Regions from separate parts of the Phyllobacterium sp. 22229 genome, predicted to be linked through region 1. Evidence: predicted binding sites of a transcription regulator. Region 1 holds the regulator's gene; each other region holds the start of a gene.

What was found. The regulator PhoB, encoded in region 1, activates phosphate uptake and scavenging genes when phosphate is short. The targets are predictions, from matches to a motif close to TGTCATNNANCTGTCAT.
Region 2: ACTJJ7_RS18290 (UDP-2,3-diacylglucosamine diphosphatase) is a predicted target of PhoB. The motif match lies at 2,762-2,778, and genes of this name have one in related genera.
Region 3: ACTJJ7_RS02670 (alkaline phosphatase) is a predicted target of PhoB. The motif match lies at 2,500-2,516, and genes of this name have one in related genera.
Region 4: ACTJJ7_RS08795 (DUF2794 domain-containing protein) is a predicted target of PhoB. The motif match lies at 3,797-3,813, and genes of this name have one in related genera.

What each region holds. Positions count from the first base shown of each region.
Region 1 is NZ_JBQEPA010000005.1:239,976-245,463, reverse strand. Features, by position in the region: gene ACTJJ7_RS08425 (5-formyltetrahydrofolate cyclo-ligase) at 1-395, opposite strand, end outside; RNA gene ssrS (6S RNA) at 450-606, opposite strand; gene ACTJJ7_RS08415 (AAA family ATPase) at 1,270-2,109, shown strand; gene ACTJJ7_RS08410 (vWA domain-containing protein) at 2,192-3,382, shown strand; gene phoB (phosphate regulon transcriptional regulator PhoB) at 3,383-4,069, opposite strand; gene phoU (phosphate signaling complex protein PhoU) at 4,090-4,815, opposite strand; gene pstB (phosphate ABC transporter ATP-binding protein PstB) at 4,839-5,488, opposite strand, start outside.
Region 2 is NZ_JBQEPA010000015.1:22,974-28,461, forward strand. Features, by position in the region: gene ACTJJ7_RS18280 (MFS transporter) at 1-652, opposite strand, end outside; gene ACTJJ7_RS18285 (glycosyltransferase family 4 protein) at 789-1,874, opposite strand; gene ACTJJ7_RS18290 (UDP-2,3-diacylglucosamine diphosphatase) at 1,875-2,696, opposite strand; gene ACTJJ7_RS18295 (NADP-dependent malic enzyme) at 2,924-5,221, shown strand; gene ACTJJ7_RS18300 (DUF2865 domain-containing protein) at 5,314-5,488, shown strand, end outside.
Region 3 is NZ_JBQEPA010000002.1:68,118-73,605, forward strand. Features, by position in the region: gene ACTJJ7_RS02655 (hypothetical protein) at 1-110, opposite strand, end outside; gene ACTJJ7_RS02660 (ATP-binding protein) at 254-1,555, opposite strand; gene ACTJJ7_RS02665 (hypothetical protein) at 1,626-2,171, opposite strand; gene ACTJJ7_RS02670 (alkaline phosphatase) at 2,566-4,320, shown strand; gene ACTJJ7_RS02675 (hypothetical protein) at 4,388-4,852, shown strand; gene ACTJJ7_RS02680 (ABC transporter ATP-binding protein) at 4,857-5,488, shown strand, end outside.
Region 4 is NZ_JBQEPA010000006.1:24,467-29,954, reverse strand. Features, by position in the region: gene ACTJJ7_RS08810 (ABC transporter permease) at 1-1,777, shown strand, start outside; gene ACTJJ7_RS08805 (Bax inhibitor-1/YccA family protein) at 1,968-2,744, shown strand; gene ACTJJ7_RS08800 (GNAT family N-acetyltransferase) at 2,844-3,392, shown strand; gene ACTJJ7_RS08795 (DUF2794 domain-containing protein) at 3,398-3,769, opposite strand; gene ACTJJ7_RS08790 (DUF1223 domain-containing protein) at 4,163-4,933, opposite strand; gene acnA (aconitate hydratase AcnA) at 5,141-5,488, opposite strand, start outside.

The DNA of each region.
Region 1 (5,488 bases):
ACGTCGAAAGCCGCCAGCGGCACCAGCATGAGCGACGGGTCGAGTACGGCGGCATCTTCCGGCGGCCCCGCCGTACCGAAGCCCGTATCGATCATCGGCGCACCGCGCACCAGTTCGCGGAAAAGGATCGTCTGCTTGTCGATGATGGCGGGCAGGCAGAGCCGTGCACCGCGCTCGCGCAGACCGAAAAGCAGCGGGCGCAGATCCACCTCCGAGCGGATCGGCCAGAACCCCGAGACAATCGTGCCCGCATCGATGGCCAGCGCCGCCAGGCCGAAATCGGCAATGCGCATCGAGGCTTCGATGCGGAATTCCGCTGTCAGCGCATCGCGGCGGCCAAGAGCCTCCAGGCGCAGTTTCTTCTTCAGTTCCTTGATGGGGGAGTGGTGCTGCACGGGCTTGATTTCATGAGGCGCCGGCACGCGAACCGGCTCGGGATGAAACAAAAGTGGCGTCCACACAACCGATGGAGAAGTCGATCCCGGGAACCTACAAAGTAGGTGGGTGCCGTGTGAAGAAGCCCACGGGCCTCCTCAGGGACAGCTCCCTAAGGGATCATTAAGGCCCCGGGGAATATGTCTCTCCTGTCGAGAAGCGCAGAGCGCCGATCTGAATATAGGACGGATGCCGGCATTGCACCAGTGCGCAGCAACCGATTTTCCCTCCCCGCACAATCTTTGTCGCATAATGATTGTGGATGCTTGGGTCACCCCCCTCTGTCCTGCCGGACATCTCCCCCACAAGGGGGGAGATCAGCTGTCATTGCTGTTTCAGCTAATCTTCAAAGGTGAAAGCTGAGCGAGATGATCGATGCCAATGTGATCTCCCCCCTTGTGGGGGAGATGGGCGGCAGCCCAGAGGGGGGTGAAATGTCATTTGGATAAAACTTATCCACGTTCTCCCAACTCAAGTTATCCTTCTCCTCGTCCTTTCCGGCGGGAATGCTTCCGGAAACTTTCGAAAGTCGGGAAAGGATCGGCGCTTTGGCCATGCAGGGAGGAAAACCTGTGCGGCCGGGGAGGTTTGGCCCAATGGTGAAACATCGGGTGAAAACTTGAAAACGCCGGGGCGGGTGGTCCTTGGATCGCAAGCATCGCATATAGACTACCCCAAGACCCGCGTTCCAAGGACCGCCCGTCATTCTCCTCTCTCAACAGCCAGACGCAAAAGCGGGCGTGGCAACGGGGAAACCGTATTCCCCCATCCCCGGCGCCTCTTGCCCTCCTCCCGCACGCCCCCTAATCTTCCACGATCACGAAAGGGAATGCGATGCGGTTTGAAGGTACAGCGGCCTATGTGGCCGACAAGGATCTGATGGTGGCGGTCAATGCGGCGATTGCGCTTGAACGGCCGCTGCTGGTCAAGGGCGAGCCCGGCACCGGCAAGACCGAGCTTGCGCGGCAGATTGCGGCAGCGCTCGATCTGGAACTGGTCGAATGGAACGTCAAATCCACCACCAAGGCACAGCAGGGCCTCTACGAATATGATGCCGTCAGCCGGCTGCGCGATTCGCAGCTCGGCGATGCGAAATTCAACGACATCGCCAACTACATCAAGCCCGGCAAGCTGTGGCATGCCTTCACGACGGACCGCAAAGTCGTGCTGCTGATCGACGAGATCGACAAGGCGGATATCGAATTCCCCAACGATCTCCTGCAGGAGCTCGACCGCAACGAATTTCACGTCTACGAAACCGGCGAGACGATCCGCGCCGTGCACCGGCCGATCGTCATCATCACCTCCAACAATGAGAAGGAGCTGCCCGATGCGTTTCTGCGCCGCTGTTTCTTCCACTATATCCGCTTTCCCGATGTCGACACGCTGACGAAAATCGTCGCGGTGCATTATCCCGGCATCAAGCAGAACCTCGTGCGCGCCGCGCTTACCCAGTTCTATGAGATCCGCGATGTGCCTGGCCTGAAGAAGAAGCCGTCGACCTCCGAAGCGCTGGACTGGATCCGCCTGCTGGTTGCCGACGATATCGCGCCGGAAGACTTGCGCGCCGACCCGAAGAATGCCTTGCCGAAACTGCATGGCGCCCTGCTGAAGAACGAGCAGGACGTGCATCTGTTCGAGCGGCTGGCCTTCATGGCGAGGAGGCAGGGATGAGTGGTGCTCACCATCAGCCCCGGCGCAAAAGCCGGATCGGCGAACTGACGCCGTTCATCGAATACAACAAGCGGGTCTAGCCATGTTCCTTCCCTTCTTCCTCGAACTCAAGGCGGCAAAAATCCCCGTATCGCTGCGGGAATATCTGACGCTGCTTGAAGGGTTGGACGCAGGGCTGGTAACCTATGATGTCGAGGGGTTCTATTATCTCGCCCGCTCAACCCTGGTGAAGGACGAGCGCCACATGGACCGCTTCGACCGGGTCTTCGGCCATGTGTTCAAGGGGCTGGAACTGCCGGGCGGCGACAATGGTATCGACGTTGCCAATCTGCCCGAGGAATGGTTGCGGCGGCTGGCCGAAAAACACCTGACCGACGAGGAAAAGAAACTGATCGAAGCGCTGGGCGGTTTTGAAAAACTGATGGAAACCCTGCGCCAGCGGCTTAAGGAGCAGAAGGGCCGGCATCAGGGCGGATCGAAATGGATCGGCACCGCCGGAACCTCGCCCTTCGGCGCCTATGGCTATAATCCGGAAGGCGTGCGCATCGGCCAGGACGAGAGCCGCAACCGCCGTGCGGTCAAGGTGTGGGACAAGCGCGAGTTCAGGAATTTTGACGACAGTGTCGAGCTGGGCACCCGCAACATCAAGGTTGCGCTCAAACGGCTGCGCCGCTGGGTGCGCGAAGGCGCCGATGACGAGCTTGACCTGTCGGGCACCATCAGGTCAACCGCCGAACACGGCTATCTCGATGTGCAGACCCGGCCCGAACGGCGCAATCACGTCAAGCTGCTGATGTTCTTCGATGTCGGCGGCTCCATGGACGAGCACATCCGGATCGCCGAGGAACTGTTCTCTGCCGTGCGCTCCGAGTTCAAGCACATGGAGTATTTCTACTTCCACAATTGCCTTTATGAGGGGGTGTGGAAGGACAACCGCCGCCGCCATGCGGAGACAATACCGACACTCGACCTCATCCATAAATACGGAGCGGACTACAAGGTCATCTTCGTCGGCGATGCCGCCATGGCGCCCTACGAGGTTTCCCACGCCGGTGGATCGGTCGAACACTGGAACGCGGAGGCAGGCGCAGTCTGGCTTGGCCGGGTGCTCGACCACTGGAAGAACGCCGCCTGGCTTAATCCGTCAAAGGAACAGTACTGGGACTACACCGCCTCGACGGCGATGATCCGCAAGATTTTCGCGCATCGCATGTATCCCATGACCCTGGCGGGCATCGAGGGGGCGACGCGCGAACTCTCGCGCCGGCACTGATTACCCGAACGAATAGCCGGCACCACGCACGGTGCGGATCGGATCGATCGAGCGGCCGATATTGATGGCCTTGCGCAGCCGCCCCACATGCACGTCGACGGTGCGGTCGTCCACATAGATGTCGGCGCCCCAGACATTGTCGAGGAGCTGGCCGCGCGAGAACACCCGGCCGGGGGACTGCATCAGGAATTCCAGCAGGCGGAACTCGGTCGGCCCGAGCTTCAACTCGCGCTCCTTGCGGAACACGCGGTGCTGCTCGCGGTCGAGCTTCAGGTCGCCGAAGCTGAGCACATGCGACAGCAGGCTTGGATTGACCCGGCGCAGCATGGCCTTGATGCGGGCAAGCAGTTCCGGGGTGGAGAACGGCTTGACCATGTAGTCATCGGCACCGGTGGCAAGGCCGCGCACCCGCTCGCTCTCTTCGCCGCGCGCCGTCAGCATGATGATCGGCAGGATTTCGGTCTCGCGCCGCGCCCGCAGGCGGCGGCAGAGTTCGATGCCGGAAAGGCCCGGCAGCATCCAGTCGAGAATGAGCAGATCCGGTACTTTTTCACGCAGCGCAATTTCGGCCTCGTCACCGCGTGCGATTGTCTCGACGACATAGCCTTCGGCTTCAAGATTGTACCGGAGAAGGACGCTGAGCGCTTCCTCGTCTTCGACAACAGTGATTTTGGGAGCTATCGCCATTGCTGGGATCCTGATTCTGTTTAAGGCTGTCTGGCTTCATCGACGATGATGCTGTGGGTCTGGTCTTCCTTGGGCCGTTCGGCCGGAAGCTGGGCACCCGTCACGATGTAGTAGACCGTTTCAGCAATGTTCGTCGCATGGTCTCCGATGCGCTCGATGTTCTTGGCGCAGAAGAGAAGGTGCGTGCAGGCGGAAATGTTGCGCGGATCTTCCATCATGTAGGTCAGGAGTTCGCGGAACAGCGAGGTATAAAGCGCATCGATTTCGTCATCGCGCTCGCGCACGATGTTGACCTGCTGCACGGAGCGCGTGGCATAGGCATCGAGCACGTCCTTGAGCTGCGTCAGGGCGAGTTCCGCGATGGTCTGCAGGCCGCGATAGACCGACAGCGTCTGGCGCGTATCGGTGACGGCGACAACGCGCTTGGCAATGTTTTTGCCGAGGTCGCCGACCCGTTCGAGGTCGGAGGAAATGCGGATGGCGCCGATGATTTCACGCAGATCGATCGCCATGGGCTGGCGCTTGCCGATGATGGTGATGGCCTTCTCATCGATCTCGCGTTGTCCGGCATCGAGGATGAGATCGTCCGAAATGACGCGCTGGGCCAGCGCGTTGTCGGAATTCACCATGGCGGTGACGGCCTGTTCGACCATGCGTTCGGCATGGCCGCCCATTTCGGCGATCTTGTGCGTCAGGAACTTCAGTTCGTCGTCATAGGAACGGACGGTATGCTGCGACTCGGTCATATTCTTATCCCTGTTTCCCGTGATTAGCCGAAGCGTCCGGTGATGTAGTCCTGCGTGCGCTTTTCCGTCGGATTGGTGAACATCATTTCCGTATCGCCCACCTCGACGAGGTTTCCGAGATGGAACATGGCGGTGCGCTGCGAAACGCGGGCCGCCTGCTGCATCGAATGGGTAACGATGACGATGGTGTAGTTCTGGCGCAGTTCGTCGATCAGTTCCTCGACCTTTGCCGTGGCGATCGGATCGAGCGCCGAGCAGGGTTCGTCCATCAGGATGACTTCCGGACTGACGGCAATGGCGCGGGCAATGCACAGGCGCTGCTGCTGGCCGCCGGAAAGGCCGGTGCCGGCTTCGTGCAGGCGGTCCTTGACCTCATCGAACAGGCTGGCGCGGCGCAGGCTCTTCTCGACGATTTCCTCCAGCTCATGCCGGTTCTTGGCGAGGCCATGGATGCGCGGGCCATAGGCGACGTTCTCGAAGATGGATTTCGGGAACGGATTGGGCTTCTGGAAAACCATGCCGACGCGGGCGCGCAGCTCGACCACGTCGATCTTCGGATTGTAGATATCCTCGTCGTCGAGCGTGATCTTGCCGCCGATCTTGCAGCCTTCGATCGTATCGTTCATGCGGTTGAGCGAGCGCAGGAAGGTGGACTTGCCGCAACCGGACGGGC
Region 2 (5,488 bases), on a different contig from region 1:
CGAAGGCCGGACGGCGCAGCGCCCTGCCCGCATCGGCCATGTCGATATCCGACAGCGGCGACAGGCGGCGCGGCTTGCCGATGCGCGGCACCACGAAACTCATGCCGCATGCGGCAACCAGCGCGCCCAGCAGCACCGTCGGGATGATCCACTCGCCCGTATGCTGGATCAGCACGCCGCCGGCAAAGGAAGCCAGCAGGAACGCGATGGACCCCCAGACGCGCATCCTGGCGAAATCCGCGCCGTAGCGGCGCACACCCGAAAGCGCAATCGTATCGGCCAGCGGAACCTGCGATGTCCACGGTGCAGCCAGCAACAGCGACACGACCAGAATGCCGAAGAAATTGAACGGCAGAAAATAGAACGCCGCAACGATCACCGCCAGAATGGTGGCCATGGTCAGGATATGTGCACGGTCGCTGGACTGGTCAGCCAGAATGGACACCAGCGGTGCGGCGATGACGCGCACGAACAGCGGCATGGACAGGACGATCGATATTTCCGTCGGCGACAGCGAACGGAATTCCAGCCACAGCGGAAAGTAAGGCAGATGCAGGCCGCTTGAGATGAAAATCGCAAAATAAGCCAGAGCCAGCCGAAACTCGAACCGAGACGGCTTATCGTGAAAACTGTCCGCAGTGGCGGCTGTCATGGAGGGACTTTCGGAGGATCGAGGAGCGGCGCACGAATATCAACTAACCATATTCCGAAATATCACGATTTGCCGCAACTGCCTAGAAACACTGGAAGTTTTCCAACTCAATTATCATAAACGCAGAAAATATAGATTAGCCGGCAGACGCAATCCGCGCCGCCTTCGCTTCGTGGCCGAGCTGCGGCTTGGCACCGGCAATCGCCGTGAGAATGTCCTCGAATATATCGGCGCAGGCTTCCCAGCTGAATCCCTGCAGGGTGGTGTCGGGATCGACGCTCCCCATGGCCAGGGCGCCCAGCGCCGCCTCGTGCAGATCGGCCGACAGAACGCCCGCGCCCGTCGCGCCGATGACATCCTTCGGCCCCGCCACCGGATAGGCGGCGACCGGCAGCCCGCAGGCAATCGCTTCCAGCAGCACCAGGCCGAACGTGTCGGTGCGGCTGGGGAAAACAAAGACATCGGCGCCCGCATAGTGGCGGGCAAGCTCCTCGCCCTCCTTCTTGCCGGCGAACACCGCGTCAGGGAATTTGCGCTTCAGCTCATCCATATCCGGCCCGTCGCCGACGACAAGTTTGGTACCCGGCAGATCGAGCGCCAGAAAGGCTTCAAGGTTTTTTTCCGGCGCAACACGGCCGACGCACAGGAAAACGGGATGCGCAAGGCCAAGATCGACATCCGCCTGCGGCCGGAACAGGTCGCGGTCGACACCGCGCGTCCACACGCGCAGCGTGTCGAAGCCGCGCTCGGTCAGTTCCTCATAGATGGACTGCGTCGGGACAAGGCAGGTTTCGGCGGCATTGTGGAACCGGCGCAGAAAGCCATAGGTCCAGGCCAGCGGAATGGGCAGGCGCTCGCGCAGATATTCGGGAAAGCGCGTATGAAAGCTGGTGGTGAAGCGCCACTTGTTCTTCAGGCAGGCGCGGCGCGCCATGATGCCGAGCGGGCCTTCCGTGGCGATATGCACGAAGGCAGGCTGCAATGCCTCGATCCGGGCTTTCACCGCCGCAGGATAGGTCAGTGCCAGCCGGATTTCCGGATAGGTGGGGCATGGAGCCGAGGGATAGTCCGCGGGCGAGATGATCGTCACCTCGACACCCCGCGCCTCCATCTGCTCGCGCAATTGGGTCAGGGTGCGCACCACGCCATTGACCTGCGGATGCCAGGCATCGGAGACAATGACCAGCCTGTTCATCGGATCGATCCCTGCAGGAGAAGCCATTCAGGCCGCATTCGCCGCCTTGGGACGCTTGTCCTCGAGTTTGACGACAGGCGCAAAGCCGGCCTTTTCCCCGATCAGATGCGTCCAGGAGATGAGTTCCATCTTGCCGTCGTGATGTTCGGCAATGGCGGTGCAGCTTTCAACCCAGTCGCCGGTGTTGATATATTCGATGCCATCGATTTGTTCGATGGTGGCGTGGTGGATGTGGCCGCAGATGACGCCATCGGCGCCGATGCGCCGGGCCTCGTCGGAAACGACGGTCTGGAAGGAACCGATGAAGTTGACGGCCTTCTTCACCCGGAATTTCGCCCAGGCAGAGAACGACCAGTAGCGCAGCCCAAGCATGCGCCGCACCTTGTTCATGATGGTGTTGATGGCCAGCGCCGCGTCATAGGCCCAGTCGCCGAGATAGGCGATGTGGCGGGCATTGCGCACGACGACGTCGAACTGGTCGCCATGGATCACGAGAAATTTACGGCCGTCAGCGGTTTCGTGCATCGTGCGGTCCATGACCTCAATGCCGCCGAAATGCGTGCCCTGGAAATCGCGCAGGAATTCGTCGTGGTTGCCGGCGATGTAGAGGATGCGGGCGCCCTTGCGGCTCTTGCGCAGCAGCTTCTGCACGATGTCGTTGTGCTCCTGCGGCCAGTGCCAGCTGCGGCGCAGACGCCAGCCATCGACGATATCGCCGACCAGATAGATCGTATCCGCATCGTGATATTTCAGGAAGTCCAGGAGGAAGGTCGCCTTGGCGCCTTTGGAACCAAGATGCACATCGGACAAAAAGAGCGTGCGAAACTTACGTGTCTCTGGCTCAACCATGAGGCTGATCTCCGTTCAGCGCCGGTACGCATCGGTACCTCTGGCCTGACAGAAACCTGATTCATGTCACAGTCTTATGACGCCGCTAAAAAGTCTATGGTTTCCTGCGATAAACACTTGTAACAAAATGGACTTCATTTATGGCTCTTCATGTCATTTATGCATGCTAAAAAGATTGAATCGCAAATCCCAAGTTGCGACCAGCCAATTTCCGGAGGATCTTATCCATGGCCAAGGACAATTCGCCCAACCAGTCCGACCTCGAAGAAAGCGCCCTGTTTTACCACCGCTTTCCGCAGCCGGGGAAACTGGAGATCCAGGCGACGAAGCCGCTTGGAAATCAGCGCGATCTTGCCCTTGCCTATTCTCCCGGTGTCGCCGCTCCCTGCCTGGCCATTCATGAAAACCCCGCCACGGCAGCCGATTATACCAGCCGCGCCAATCTCGTCGCCGTCATCTCCAACGGCACCGCCGTCCTTGGCCTTGGCAATATCGGGCCCCTCGCCTCCAAGCCGGTGATGGAAGGCAAGGCGGTTCTGTTCAAGAAATTCGCCGACATCGACGTCTTCGACATCGAGATCGACGCGCAGGAGATCAACAAGATCGTCGATGTCGTTGCCGCGCTCGAACCGACCTTTGGCGGCATCAACCTTGAGGACATCAAGGCGCCGGAATGTTTTGACGTGGAGGAGATCCTGCGCGCCAAGATGAACATTCCGGTGTTCCACGACGACCAGCACGGCACGGCGATCATCGTCGCCGCGGCCATCCTCAACGGCATGGAGCTGGCCGGCAAGGATCTGTCGAAGGTCAAGATCGTCGCGTCCGGCGCCGGTGCGGCGGCGCTCGCCTGCCTCAACCTGCTGGTCAAGCTCGGCGCCGACCGCAAGAACATCTGGGTCTGCGATCTCGACGGCGTCGTCTATGACGGCCGCAACACCCTGATGGACCGCTGGAAGTCGGTTTACGCCCAAAAGACAGATGCGCGCGTGCTGGCCGATGTCATCGGCGGTGCCGATGTGTTCCTCGGCCTGTCCGCCGCAGGTGTTCTGAAGCCGGACCTTTTGAAGCAGATGGCGCCGAACCCGCTGATCATGGCGCTGGCCAATCCCAATCCGGAAATCATGCCGGAGGAAGCACGCGCCGCACGCCCCGACGCCATGATCTGCACCGGACGCTCCGATTTCCCCAACCAGGTCAACAACGTCCTCTGCTTCCCCTATATCTTCCGCGGCGCTCTGGATTGCGGTGCGCGGGCGATCAATGAGGAAATGAAGATGGCGGCGGTCAAGGCCATCGCGGCGCTCGCCCGCGAGGAGCCATCGGACGTGGCGGCGCGCGCCTACTCCGGCGAAACACCGACCTTCGGCCCCAATTATCTCATTCCCTCGCCGTTCGATCCGCGCCTGATCCTGCGCATCGCGCCTGCGGTGGCCAAGGCCGCCATGGAAACCGGTGTGGCCGACCGCCCCATCGAGGATTTCGAGACCTATCTCGACAAGCTGAACCGCTTTGTCTTCCGCTCCGGCCTGATCATGAAGCCGATCTTCACCGCCGCACGGACTGCCGAGAAGAAACGGGTGATCTATTCCGATGGCGAAGACGAGCGCGTTCTGCGCGCAGCCCAGGTCGTGCTTGAGGAAGGCACGGCCATCCCGACGCTGATCGGCCGCCCGCAGGTCATCGAGACACGTCTCAAGCGCTATGGCCTGAAGATCAAGCTCGGCACCGATTTCGACATCATCAACCCGGAAGACGATCCGCGCTACCGCGACTATGTCGACCTCTTGGTGAACCTTACCGGCCGGCGCGGCACCACGCCGGAAGTGGCACGCACCATGGTCCGCGCCAGCGGCACGGTGATTGCAGCCCTGGCCATCATGCGCGGTGAAGCCGACGCGATGATCTGTGGTCTCGAAGGCCGTTTCGAGCGCCATCTGCGCAATGTCGACCAGATCATCGGCAAGCTTGAAGGCATCCGCAATTTCTCCGCGCTCAGCCTTTTGATTTCGCAGCGCGGCGTGCTGTTCCTGACCGATACCTATGTCAGCATCGATCCGACAGCCGAAGAGATCGCGGAAAAGACGGTTCTGGCCGCCAATGAAATCCGCCGCTTCGGCATCGAGCCCAAGGCAGCCCTGCTCTCGCATTCCAATTTCGGTTCGCGCGATTCCGAAAGTGCCGCCAAGATGCGCGCCGCTTCGGAAATCCTGCGCTCCAAGGCACCGGATCTGGAGCAGGATGGCGAAATGCATGGCGACTCCGCCCTGTCGGAAATCCTGCGCGAACGTGTCCTGCCGCATTCCCGCCTGAGCGGCGAAGCCAACCTCCTGGTCTTCCCCAATCTCGATGCGGCCAACATCACGCTCAACGTCGTCAAGACGGTCACCGATGCACTGCATGTCGGGCCCATTCTGCTCGGCGCCGCCAAGCCGGTGCATATTCTGACGCCGTCGGTGACATCGCGCGGTATCGTCAACATGACGGCTCTGGCCGTGGTCGAGGCTTCGCAGCGCGTGGAATAGCGCGCTGCCGTCTTATTGCTGCCGCACGTTCATGGATGGTTCAGGCGCAGTCAGCCAGTTTGGCTGCGCATGATCTTGCAGGACTAGACGCTATGAAACGGTTCATACACTTCGCGGCACTCGCAATGGGCACGCTGCTGTTGTCAACGCAGCTGGCGGCGGCCAAATCGGACGTTTGCAGCCGCATGGAACAGCGTCTGCGCGAACTCGACAATGATTTCGTCACCGACGAGTATGAGCTGAACCTGCGCCGCGACCGGGTGGAAG
Region 3 (5,488 bases), on a different contig from region 1:
TCGCGCGTGGTTGGGTTGTAGCCAGACGTGGTAATGGCCAAGGGTAGTGACTGGTGTATCAGGTATCTGGCTAGTTTCGATAACTCCGGATCATTGTCCAATTCTGCCATAAATTCTCCCATGTGCTCTGCGGCACTATAGAACAATTATGCCCTTAAAGCCGAACGAGCACCATACCGCCAGACAGAGAAATTTGGCGATCGTCCTGCCATCTGCGCTGTGTTCTGTCTTCTGCCAAATTCCGGAATTTTGTTCAGGTGACTTTCCATCTTATCGCGGGAAGATTGGAGAGCGGGCAGGAGAGGGTTACCCGGGTTCCCTTGCCCTTGGCGGATTGAATGGAAAGAGAGCCGCCCATTGTCTGAATCAGCCGCGCGCACCCGGTTAAACCCAGGCCGCTGTGACCGCGCGCTTCGCCCTTGGTCGAGAAAAAGGGCGTCGTGGCTTTTCTTATTTGCTCGGCGGTCATTCCAACCCCGGTATCTTCAATCACGATGATCAGATTTCCGCCAATCGTCCATCGCTGCCGGATGTCGACACTGATGATGATCTCGGCATTGGCAACACCATCGACCGCGTCCTTGGCATTACGCAAAAGCTCCTGAAGCATTAGGTGAAACTGACCTTGGGGTACCAGCAGCTGGGTTGCCTTGATATTGGCGCGCAGTGTCGGCACAACGGCGGCGTCCGAGCGATCTATTTGATCAAGGATCGTGCCCAAGGTAACGATAGGCGTATTGTCCTGATCAAATTTTGGATATGCAATGCGCGCCAGCCAATCGGTCACGACCGAAAGATCGGTGATGCGTTTACGGGCCATGTCGAGGAGCATCGGATCAGGCTTGTCGTCCGGCGTCAGTGTCTCGTGCATCCACATCGACAATCCGCTTATCCGCGTAAAGGTCATGTGGGAAAAGAGCAGCGCGAACTGCCGGACCTGATTGTTGTAGAGCGATTTGCTGCGGTAGGTGACGAAGGCCATGAACATCGCCATTATCACCAGGGCAAATGCGAAGGTAAAGGCCAGGAAGAGATTGTCGTACAGCGCTTTCTGTTCGAGATCAGCGGTCCTTTTTTGCGTGTTTCCCAGGTTTCCCGTGGTTGTCAGGACAATGTGCGGCCACAGTTCCTCCAGCCCCGATACGATCATCTGGTAGTCCGGATTTGCAAGCTGGAGCTGGGGTTTGATGCTCTTGTTGGCGAAATCGAGGAGAGCTCTCATCTGATCTATATCCGCTTGAGGCATTATTTTGCTGGTATAGGTCAGGCCGACAAGCGTTTTGGTGTTGATGATAAGATATGTGCTGTCGGTGAGGATTTTCGCGCGGTAATCCGGAGCATTGGTGAGAGCGGCCAGTCTCGCCCACCCCATGATGCTCACCATTTTTTCACGCGCCTGACTGGAGCGCCATTGGATTTCGTTGACTTCGGCAATAACCCCATTGGACTTGTTGCGCGCGCTGTTGGTTTCAATGAAGGAAACAAGACCGAACAGCACGCAAATGCCAAAAATCAATCCAAGTACGTAGGCTCCGTAAGTCCGAAAAAGGTGCATCAGATAATCTGCCAGCAGTTTGAATGAAGCCTTTCCGCACGCATCTGCAAGACGATCGAAACGCTGCTGTTCATTGATCGGGCTGCAATTCGGACAAGAACCAGACCCATCTGGAATGATCGCTTGGATCGAACGATTGCGGCAGCTCCTCGTATGGCCATACAATGAAGAACGGTCCAAAATCCTCGGTTTCAAGCGATCGCATCTTGCCTTGGGTACAGGCCCCCGATTGCGCTTCGGTTGCGTTGCACGCGATCTGTGACGCAACGATCGGGCGGTACTTCTGTATTTCCCGCATGTCGATTCTGGCAGCGAAATCATTGGGGGCAATGCCGATAACCACCTTGGCATCGGCAAGGCCGTTCTTCTTAAGGATTTCCAGCAGCGAAAAGCCCCTGTATGTCCGCTTTTCACCGTTGGTCCAAGGCGTCTGGGTCGTGATGTCAAGGTAGGCGAATATTTGCGCAAGATCGGCTTCGCGATAGGACGCAAGCGGTGTGCCGCGCACCCGTTCGACAACCAAAACGCCGGGATCCGAACTGATGGCATGAGAGGCGGTGATTCCGCCTAGCAGAGTGAGCCCGGTCAGAAGGGCTGGCAACCGGCCTGCATGCATGATGTGCGTCGATCCCCTGTTCGAATACGTCACTGTTGCCAGCTGACAATCGGCTGTGTACCGCTTCCCGGCCAGGCGCAAGCCCCTTGCGGCACGCTCGCTCGATGTTTTGAAGCGAGGCTTGGGCCATTTGTGCCTTTCTAGCAGGCGCATGGATGGAAGAATAGGTATCAGCCGGGCACCTATTTCAAGCCATGTCAATGACACGGGAATAGGGGCCGCGCGCTCGTTTCAGGTAACTATCCGGCCCGGCAAAAGGACGCGCCATGGCGAGCGCGTACGGTGACGATCGTGTCCTCAAGGCCGATAGCTGCAAAAACTGGCGCGATTTCATCTGGCTGTCATCGGGGATTTATAAAGGGAGGGGGAAGCTAACCAAGTTTGGGGGTATGAAATGCGTAAACTTTTCCTTGCGGCGGCGTCGGCGGCACTTTTGTCCGGGGCGGCCCATGCGACAACGATCTATCCGCTGGACCGGGCCACGGTCCTTGCCGGCTCGCCATTCGATTTCAAGGTTGAATTCAGCAAGGTTGTGAAGCCGGAAGACGTGAAGGTCACGATCAACGGCGAGAGCTACGACGCCGTTTTCGGCAAGGCTGCCCAATTCGTCGCCGAGGAGAAGGGTGCCGAAGACAAAGTGCTCGGATCCGCGCTCATCCTGCGTGACATCAAGCTCGCAAAGCCCGGCCAGTACAAGGTCGAGGTATCGGCCGGCGACGAGAAGAAGTCCGTCGGCTGGGATGTCTACACGACATCTGACACGCCAAAAGCCAAGAACATCATCTTCCTGCTGGGCGACGGCCTTTCCGTCGCGCACCGCACCGGCGCCCGCCTCATGTCCAAGGGCATGACCGAGGGGAAAGCCAATGGCCGCCTTGCCATGGATGACATTCCGCCCGTCGCCTTCATCGGCACGTCCTCGACCTCGGCCATCGCCACCGACAGCGCCAACACCATGTCGGCCTACATGACTGGCCACAAGTCCGCGGTCAATGCGCTCGGCGTCTATGCTGACCGTACACCGGCCAGCCAGGACGACCCGAAGGTTGAAACGATCGGCGAGGCTCTGCGCCGCACCGGCAAGAAGTCGCTCGGCATCGTGACGACATCCGAAGTGCAGGACGCGACCCCTGCGGCCCTCGTTTCCCATACGCGCAAGCGTGCCGACAAGGCCGACATCGTCGGCATGATGTACAACGTCAAGCCGGACGTGCTGCTCGGCGGCGGCTCGGCCTACTTCCTGGCCAAGGACGTGCCCGGTTCGAAGCGCAAGGACGACAAGGACTATATCGCGCTCTTCAAGGAGGCGGGTTACGCCCTCGCCACCGACAAGAACGAACTGGCCGCCGCGGCCGGCTCGAATCAGGACAAGCTGCTTGGTCTCTTCCACACCGGCAATCTCGACGTCACGCTCGATCGTGAATTCCTCAAGAAGGGCACTGTCGACAAGTTCCCCAACCAGCCGGGCCTGGTTGATATGACCAAGGTGGCGCTCGACAGGCTGTCGAAGAATCCGGATGGCTTTTTTCTGATGGTGGAGGCTGCGTCCATCGACAAGATGAGCCATCCCCTCGATTGGGATCGTGCTCTTGTCGACACGATTGAATTCGACAAGGCCATCGCGGCTGCACGCGACTTCCAGGCAAAGAACCCGGATACGCTGATCGTCGTCACCGGCGACCACACGCATGGCGTCTCGATCATCGGCACCGTCGATGATGACAAGCCGGGCACGGAAATGCGCGACAAGGTCGGCACCTATGCCGCAGCAGGCTTCCCGAACTATGAAGACAAGGACGGCGACGGCTATCCGGACCGCGTCGATGTCTCCCGCCGTCTGTTCATCGCAGCCAACAACGGTCCTGACCATTACGAGACCTTCCGTCCGAAGCTCGATGGTCCTTTCGTTCCGGCCATCCAGAACGAGAAGAAGGAATATGTTGCCAATGAATCTTACAAGGACGTGCCCGGCGCCGTCTTCGTTCAGGGCAACATTCCGCGCGATGAGGATAGCGGCGTTCATGCGGTGGACGATGTCGTGCTGCAGGCCGTTGGCCCGGGCGCGGAAGGCTTCCGCGGCTACATGGAACAGAGCGACGTCTATCGCGTCCTGGCTGACGCCTTCGCACTCGGCGCGTCAAAGATGTAAATCTGTCCGGTTGACGAACAGGGCGGGCGGCTTTCGGCCGCCTGTCTTGCTGTTTAAGGAGATTGCGATGACGGAAAAGAAGACCTTTGCCATCGGCCGCCGGGCGCTGCTCACGGCGGCTGCGGTCTTGCCTTTCATGGGCATTGCCGCACGCGCAAGCGCCGCTGAAAAGCTGGGCTTCGGCGAGCTCTACAAAAGCTTTGGTCCGCTCGGTCTCGAATTTTCCGACAAGGTGAAGCAGTTGAGCGGCCAGGAGGTTGCCATCAGCGGCTTCATGGCGCCGCCGCTCAAGGCGGAAGCGGCATTTTTCGTCCTGACGGAAATCCCGATGTCGCTCTGCCCGTTCTGTTCGTCCGATGCCGACTGGCCGGACAACATCATGGTCGTCTATCTCTCGGCCAAGCAGACCTTCGTCCAGTTCAATGCGCCGATCGTCGCGCGCGGCGTCCTGGAATTCGGCTCCTGGACTGATCCGGAAACCGGCTTCATCAGCCAGTTGCGTCTCCGGAACGCCGCCTTCAGGACCGTCTGACGCCATGCTCACGCTCGATGTTTCCGATCTACAAATGCACTTTCCGGGCCTGGCGGCGCCGGTCCTTGCCATCGAACGATTTCATTTGCCGGCCGGCGGCCAGCTGGCGATCACCGGGGCTTCTGGCTCGGGCAAAAGCACATTCGTGAATGCCATTACCGGCCTGGAAAACGTCACGCACGGCAAGGTTTCCTGGAACGGCACGGATATCACCCGCCTTTCCTCCGGCCAGCGCGATGCTTTTCGTGCGCGCAATATCGGCCTTGTCATGCAGGATTTTCATCTTTTTCCCGGTCTTTCCGCTTTCGAAAACGTGGTGCTGCCAGTCAGGCTCGCCCGCCGGCTGACCGCCGGGGAACGGGAGCGCGCTCTGACGCTGCTTGCGGCCACCGGGATCGACCGGGTCAGTCAGAAGATCGAGACATTGTCGCGCGGTGAAATGCAGCGTGTCGCCGTCGCCCGCGCGCTGCTGCAGCGCCCCGGCGTTATCGTCGCGGATGAGCCGACGGCCAGTCTTGACCGCCATGCGGGCAACGAGGTTGCCGAGCTGCTGCTGCGGCTTTCAGCAGAGCAGGGCACGACGCTGGTGGTGGTCACGCATGATGCCTTCCTGGCGGAGCGTCTTGGCCGCCGCAT
Region 4 (5,488 bases), on a different contig from region 1:
TGCCAATGTCGAGCGGTTCTCGCAGTTCCTGACATTGGTCGGGTTGACGGCCCTCATCGTCGGCGGTGTCGGTGTTGCCAATGCGGTGCGGGCCTATCTCGACGCAAAACGCGGTGTCATTGCCACGTTCAAGTCGCTGGGTGCACCGGGCTGGTTTGTCATTGCCGTCTATCTTATCCAGATCATTCTGATCGCGCTGCTCGGTATAGCGGCTGGCCTGATCCTGGCTGCAATCATTCCCTATGTTGCAGGCTATGCCCTGCAGAGCGTGCTGCCCATTGCGGCCAAGGGCGGCTTCTATCCGGGCGCGCTGGCGTGGGCCGCGCTGTTCGGCCTGTTGACCACATTGGCTTTTGCCATCCTGCCCCTGGGCCGGGCACGCGATATTCCAGCCACGGCCTTGTTCCGCGAACAGGGTTTCGATCAGCGCGGCTGGCCAAAACCCGTCTATATCGCGGTGGCCGCCCTTCTTGTCGCCACGCTTTGCATCCTGGCGGTGGTGTTCGCCTATGACCGGCGTATCGCCATCACGTTCATTGGTGCGGTCGCCTTCTCGTTCCTTGTGCTGCGCGCTGTCTCCAGCCTCGTGCAGTGGCTGGCGCGCCGCGCGCCGCGGGTGCGCTCCACGGCGCTTCGCCTTGCCATCGGCAATATTCACCGGCCCGGCGCGTTGACGCCGTCGGTCGTCCTGTCCCTCGGATTGGGACTGACACTCCTGGTGACGCTGGCGCTGATTGATGGCAGCTTGCGCCAGCAGCTCGCCGGCAACTTGCCGGAACGGGCGCCGAACTTTTTCTTTGTCGATATCCAGAGCACGCAGGTCGATCAATTCACCAGCCTTCTGCAGAAGGCCGCGCCGCAGGGCAAGATTGTCAGCGCGCCAATGCTGCGCGGCCGCATCGTCGCCTTCAACGGCACGGATGTCGGCAAGCTGACCATACCGCCGGAAGGAGCATGGGTCTTGCGCGGGGATCGCGGCATTACCTACGCGAAGAAGATACCGGAAAACTCGGTGCTGACGGCAGGTAACTGGTGGCCGGAGGGTTACACCGGCGAGCCGCTGGTGTCCTTCTCGGCTGAAGAAGCGCGTAACCTTGGCCTCAAGCTTGGTGATACGGTCACCGTCAATGCACTCGGCCGCAATATCACAACGCGCATTGCCAACTTCCGGCAAGTGGAGTGGGAATCGCTTGCGATCAATTTCGTCATGGTGTTCTCGCCCAATGCTTTTGCCGGTGCCCCGCATGCCTGGCTTGCCACGCTCACCGATCCCTCCGCGACAACGCAGGAAGAAGCCACGGTCATGCGTGAGGTGACGCGTGCCTTTCCCGCTGTTACCTCCGTGCGGGTGAAAGACGCCATCAGCATTGCCAATGAACTGGTCGGGCAGCTGGCCGTTGCGATCCGCGCCGCGGCGTCGGTGGCTTTGATCGCCTCCATCCTTGTGCTCGGCGGCGCACTTGCGGCCGGCAATCGCGCCCGCGTGCACGACGCGGTGGTCCTGAAAACCCTTGGCGCCACGCGGCGCACCCTGATCAAGGCCTTCAGCTACGAATATGTCATCCTGGGGCTGGCGACAGCGACTTTCGCGCTCCTGGCGGGCGGATTGGCGGCCTGGTACGTGATTGTGCGGGTGATGAAGCTGCCTGCATCGTTCCAGCCGGAAGTGGCCGTTTCCACGCTGGTCCTTGCGCTTGTTCTGACAGTCGGATTTGGCCTTGCGGGAACCTGGAGAATCCTTGGCCAAAAGGCAGCTCCGATCCTGCGAAACCTCTGAAATCGTTAAAAAAGCGTAATATGCGGGCATTTTGCCCGCATTTGGCCGCCAAACACACGATCTTGAGTAAAACAGGTCTTGTTATCGCCCTGTTGAATCCCCATAATTCACGCAAGGCATGCTGGGGTCCCGCCAGCGGCGCCTGGGAATAACCCCCGACACCCGACGGGACGAAGCAATGAGGAAAACCATGGCTGACTATCGCAACATCCAGGCCCGTACATCGGCCGGAGTGCGTGTGGACGCGGGGATCGATCAAGGTCTACGCAGCTACATGCTGAAGGTCTACAATCTGATGGGGATCGGTCTCGCAGTGACCGGTCTTGCCGCGCTTGCAATCGTTTATCTCGCAACCACTCAAGACCCCGCCCTTTCCGTAGTGACGCTGCCAAATGGCAAAATGCTGACGAGCTTCGGCGTGGTCTTTTACACGTCGCCGTTGAAGTGGATTGTCATGCTCGCCCCACTCGCTGCAGTGTTCTTTTTGAGCTTCCGCATCGAGAAGATGAGCGTTTCAGCTGCTCAGACAACTTTCTGGGTCTATGCGGCGCTTGTAGGTCTTTCGCTGTCGTCGATCTTCCTTGTCTATACGTCGGGAAGCATCGTGCAGACGTTCTTCATCACCGCCGCATCTTTCGGTGCGCTGTCGCTCTACGGCTACACGACCAAGCGCGATCTCTCCGGAATGGGTTCGTTCCTGTTCATGGGTCTGATCGGCATTCTTCTTGCCGGCTTGGTCAACATCTTTCTGCAGTCCAGTGCTTTGCAGTTTGCAATCTCTGCGATCGGCGTTCTGGTCTTTGCAGGCCTGACGGCCTATGACACCCAGAGCATCAAGGAAATGTACTACGAAGGCGACAGCTCGGACACCTATGGCCGCAAGGCGATCATGGGCGCGCTGCGTCTCTATCTCGACTTCATCAACATGTTCATGTTCCTGTTGCAGTTCCTCGGCAACCGCAACTGATCCTGGACAATAAGAACGCATGGAAAAGGGCAGCGGTAACGCTGCCCTTTTTTGTGGCGGCATTGCAATCATCCGGTATTTTTGCGATCGATGGCGGCCATGACAAGCATCCATATCCGCCCGGCGCAGCCCGCTGATCTGCCCGCCATTACCGCAATCTATCGCGATGCTGTTCTGCATGGGACGGCGACCTACGAGATCGAACCGCCCGATCTGGCGGAGATGACCAAGCGGTTCCATGCGATCACCAGCGACGGCTTCCCCTATAGCGTTGCAGAAATGGACGGCATCGTGAGCGGCTATGCCTATGCCAGTTATTTCCGCACCCGCCCGGCCTATTGGTGGAGCGTCGAGGATTCGATTTACATTGCGCCGCAAGCCAAGGGCAAAGGCATGGGTAAGGCCCTGCTTCAACGCTTGATCAGCGATTGCACAGCGCTCGGATTTCGCCAGTTCATCGCTGTCATCGGTGATGGTCACGATGCGTCGGCGTCGGTCCGCCTGCATGCGCGTTGTGGCTTCAGGCATTGCGGAACCATCGAGGGATCGGGTTTCAAGCACGGCCGCTGGCTGGATACGGTTCTCATGCAGCTTGATATGAATGGCGGGACCGCTACCCTGCCGGGGCCAGCACCTCTGAAAGGATAAGCGTCTTAGCTCCGCACGACCCGCAGGGATTTATCGAAGATCTTGAGCACTCTGTCGAGTTCGGTGCCGCGCTTGAGGATAAGGCCGCTTGCGGCAATCACGCTATAGGCGCCTTGCTTGCGGGCCAGCCGCGGATTTTTCTCGATCCGGAACATCGGTACTTCACTGGTCCGGCGAAACACCGAAAACACCGCCCGGTCATTCAGATGGTCAATGGCATAATCGCGCCATTCGCCCGATGAAACCATGAAGCCGTATATTCTGAGGATTTGATCAAGTTCCCGCCGGTTGAATGTAACGGGGAGATCACGTGCGCTGGAGAGTGAAATGAGTTTCGCCTGCTGTTGCGATTCGTCGCCACCTGCATTGCTGTCCATCAATCAATCCGCCTTTAGATTTGCCGTATGACAACTGGATGACAGAAGGGTGACCTGTTCCGCCCGTATTTACAAGCCTGTAAGTGTCAGGGCACGCGCAATTGAACGCAAAAATCTCGCTGCTTCTGTGCTTTTCACAAAGGAATACGCGCTGTTTCCATTGGTGATGCCGGGCCACAGTTTCGCCATGTTGCACTCGCATTGCCGCCGGATTTCAGACCCACCTTCAGCCCGTTGTCTGAGACGGTTCGGCCTTGAGCGGCCCGATACCCCAAGCCCCCCGCCCAAACGGGTTGTTCTGGTCGAACCATTCAGTCTCCGGCAACAATAAGCCCCAAGACTTCAGGCTGGTTTACCAGCCTTTTTTCTTGTCTGCAGAAATGCTCTTTAAAATCAGGGCTTTGTCATGATCGAGGCGCCAATGATCGGCCCCGGTTTGCCTTCACCCAGCATTTCCTGCAACAGGACGGCGCAGCCGGATGCCTTCTTGCTGGCGATCTCGGTCAGCGGAATTTCGATCTTCTGTGATTTGCCGTCCCACATGCCGACGGTTTCCATTGCACGGACGCTGTTGGCATAGCTGACATTGCGTCCGCCGTTTTCGCCATCGGGTATGGAAACAATGGTTTCCTTGTTGAAATAGGCGAGAAGAACACGCACAGGATTTTTTGCGGCAGGCCCATCGCCAATATTGATGAGCAGACGATCCGGCGAGGTTTTTTCGATCGATACGGGAATTGTCAGGCCAGAATCAGCATTGCGCATCTCATCGATTCGCCGCCGGATTTTGCCGCCGTCCTGACCATTCACGTGCTCGCGGCCATTGAGGATTGCCTGGGGGGTGTAGACACCGGTCAGCCCGAGTGCTTTGCGGTAGGCGTTCTGCCGCGCGGTGTTTTCGGGCAGGGCAAGATTGTCGACCCAGCCGCGATAATCCCAGTAATCAACATGGAAGGCCAGCGCGACGACTTTTCCTTCCGAAACCAGCTGCTTGAGGACGGCATCCGCCGGCGGGCAGGAGCCACAGCCCTGCGAGGTATAGAGCTCGACCACGCCATCCGGTTTCGTGCCGATGCTCCCGGCATAGACCGGCCAAGCGACCACCGCCGCTGCCAGAAGCGGGCAGGCGATCAGAATGGCTTTGAACAGAGTGCGCAGGGTCAAGGGTACGAGCTTTCTTCCCGAATTTTTCTTTGATCTTGTGTGAGAGTGATTGCCAGACAATTGATAGGGATGCGTTTTATCAAGAGGAAGTCACTTTGAGGTGAATTCGATCACGTTTACAGGCAAAACCATATAATTATTGGCAAAATCGCGAAAAAAAGACCGCCGGTTGCCCGGCGGCCCATGATTTCAGAGATTTTCGCTGCTTCAGGCGGCGAGATCGCGCAGCACGTATTGCAGGATGCCGCCGTTCTTGAGGTATTCCAGCTCATCGATTGTATCGATACGGCAGATCAATGGCACCTGCTTGACCGTGCCATCGGCGAACGTCACCGTGGCATGGGTTTTCTGACGCGGCTGGATCGTGGCTAGGCCTTCGATGGAAACCGTCTCGTCGCCCTTCAAACCAAGCGACTGCCAGCTTGTACCCTCTTCCAGCACGAAGGGGACGATACCCATTCCGACGAGATTCGAACGATGGATACGCTCGAAGGATTGGGAAATCACAGCGCGAACACCGAGAAGGTTCGTGCCCTTGGCTGCCCAGTCACGCGA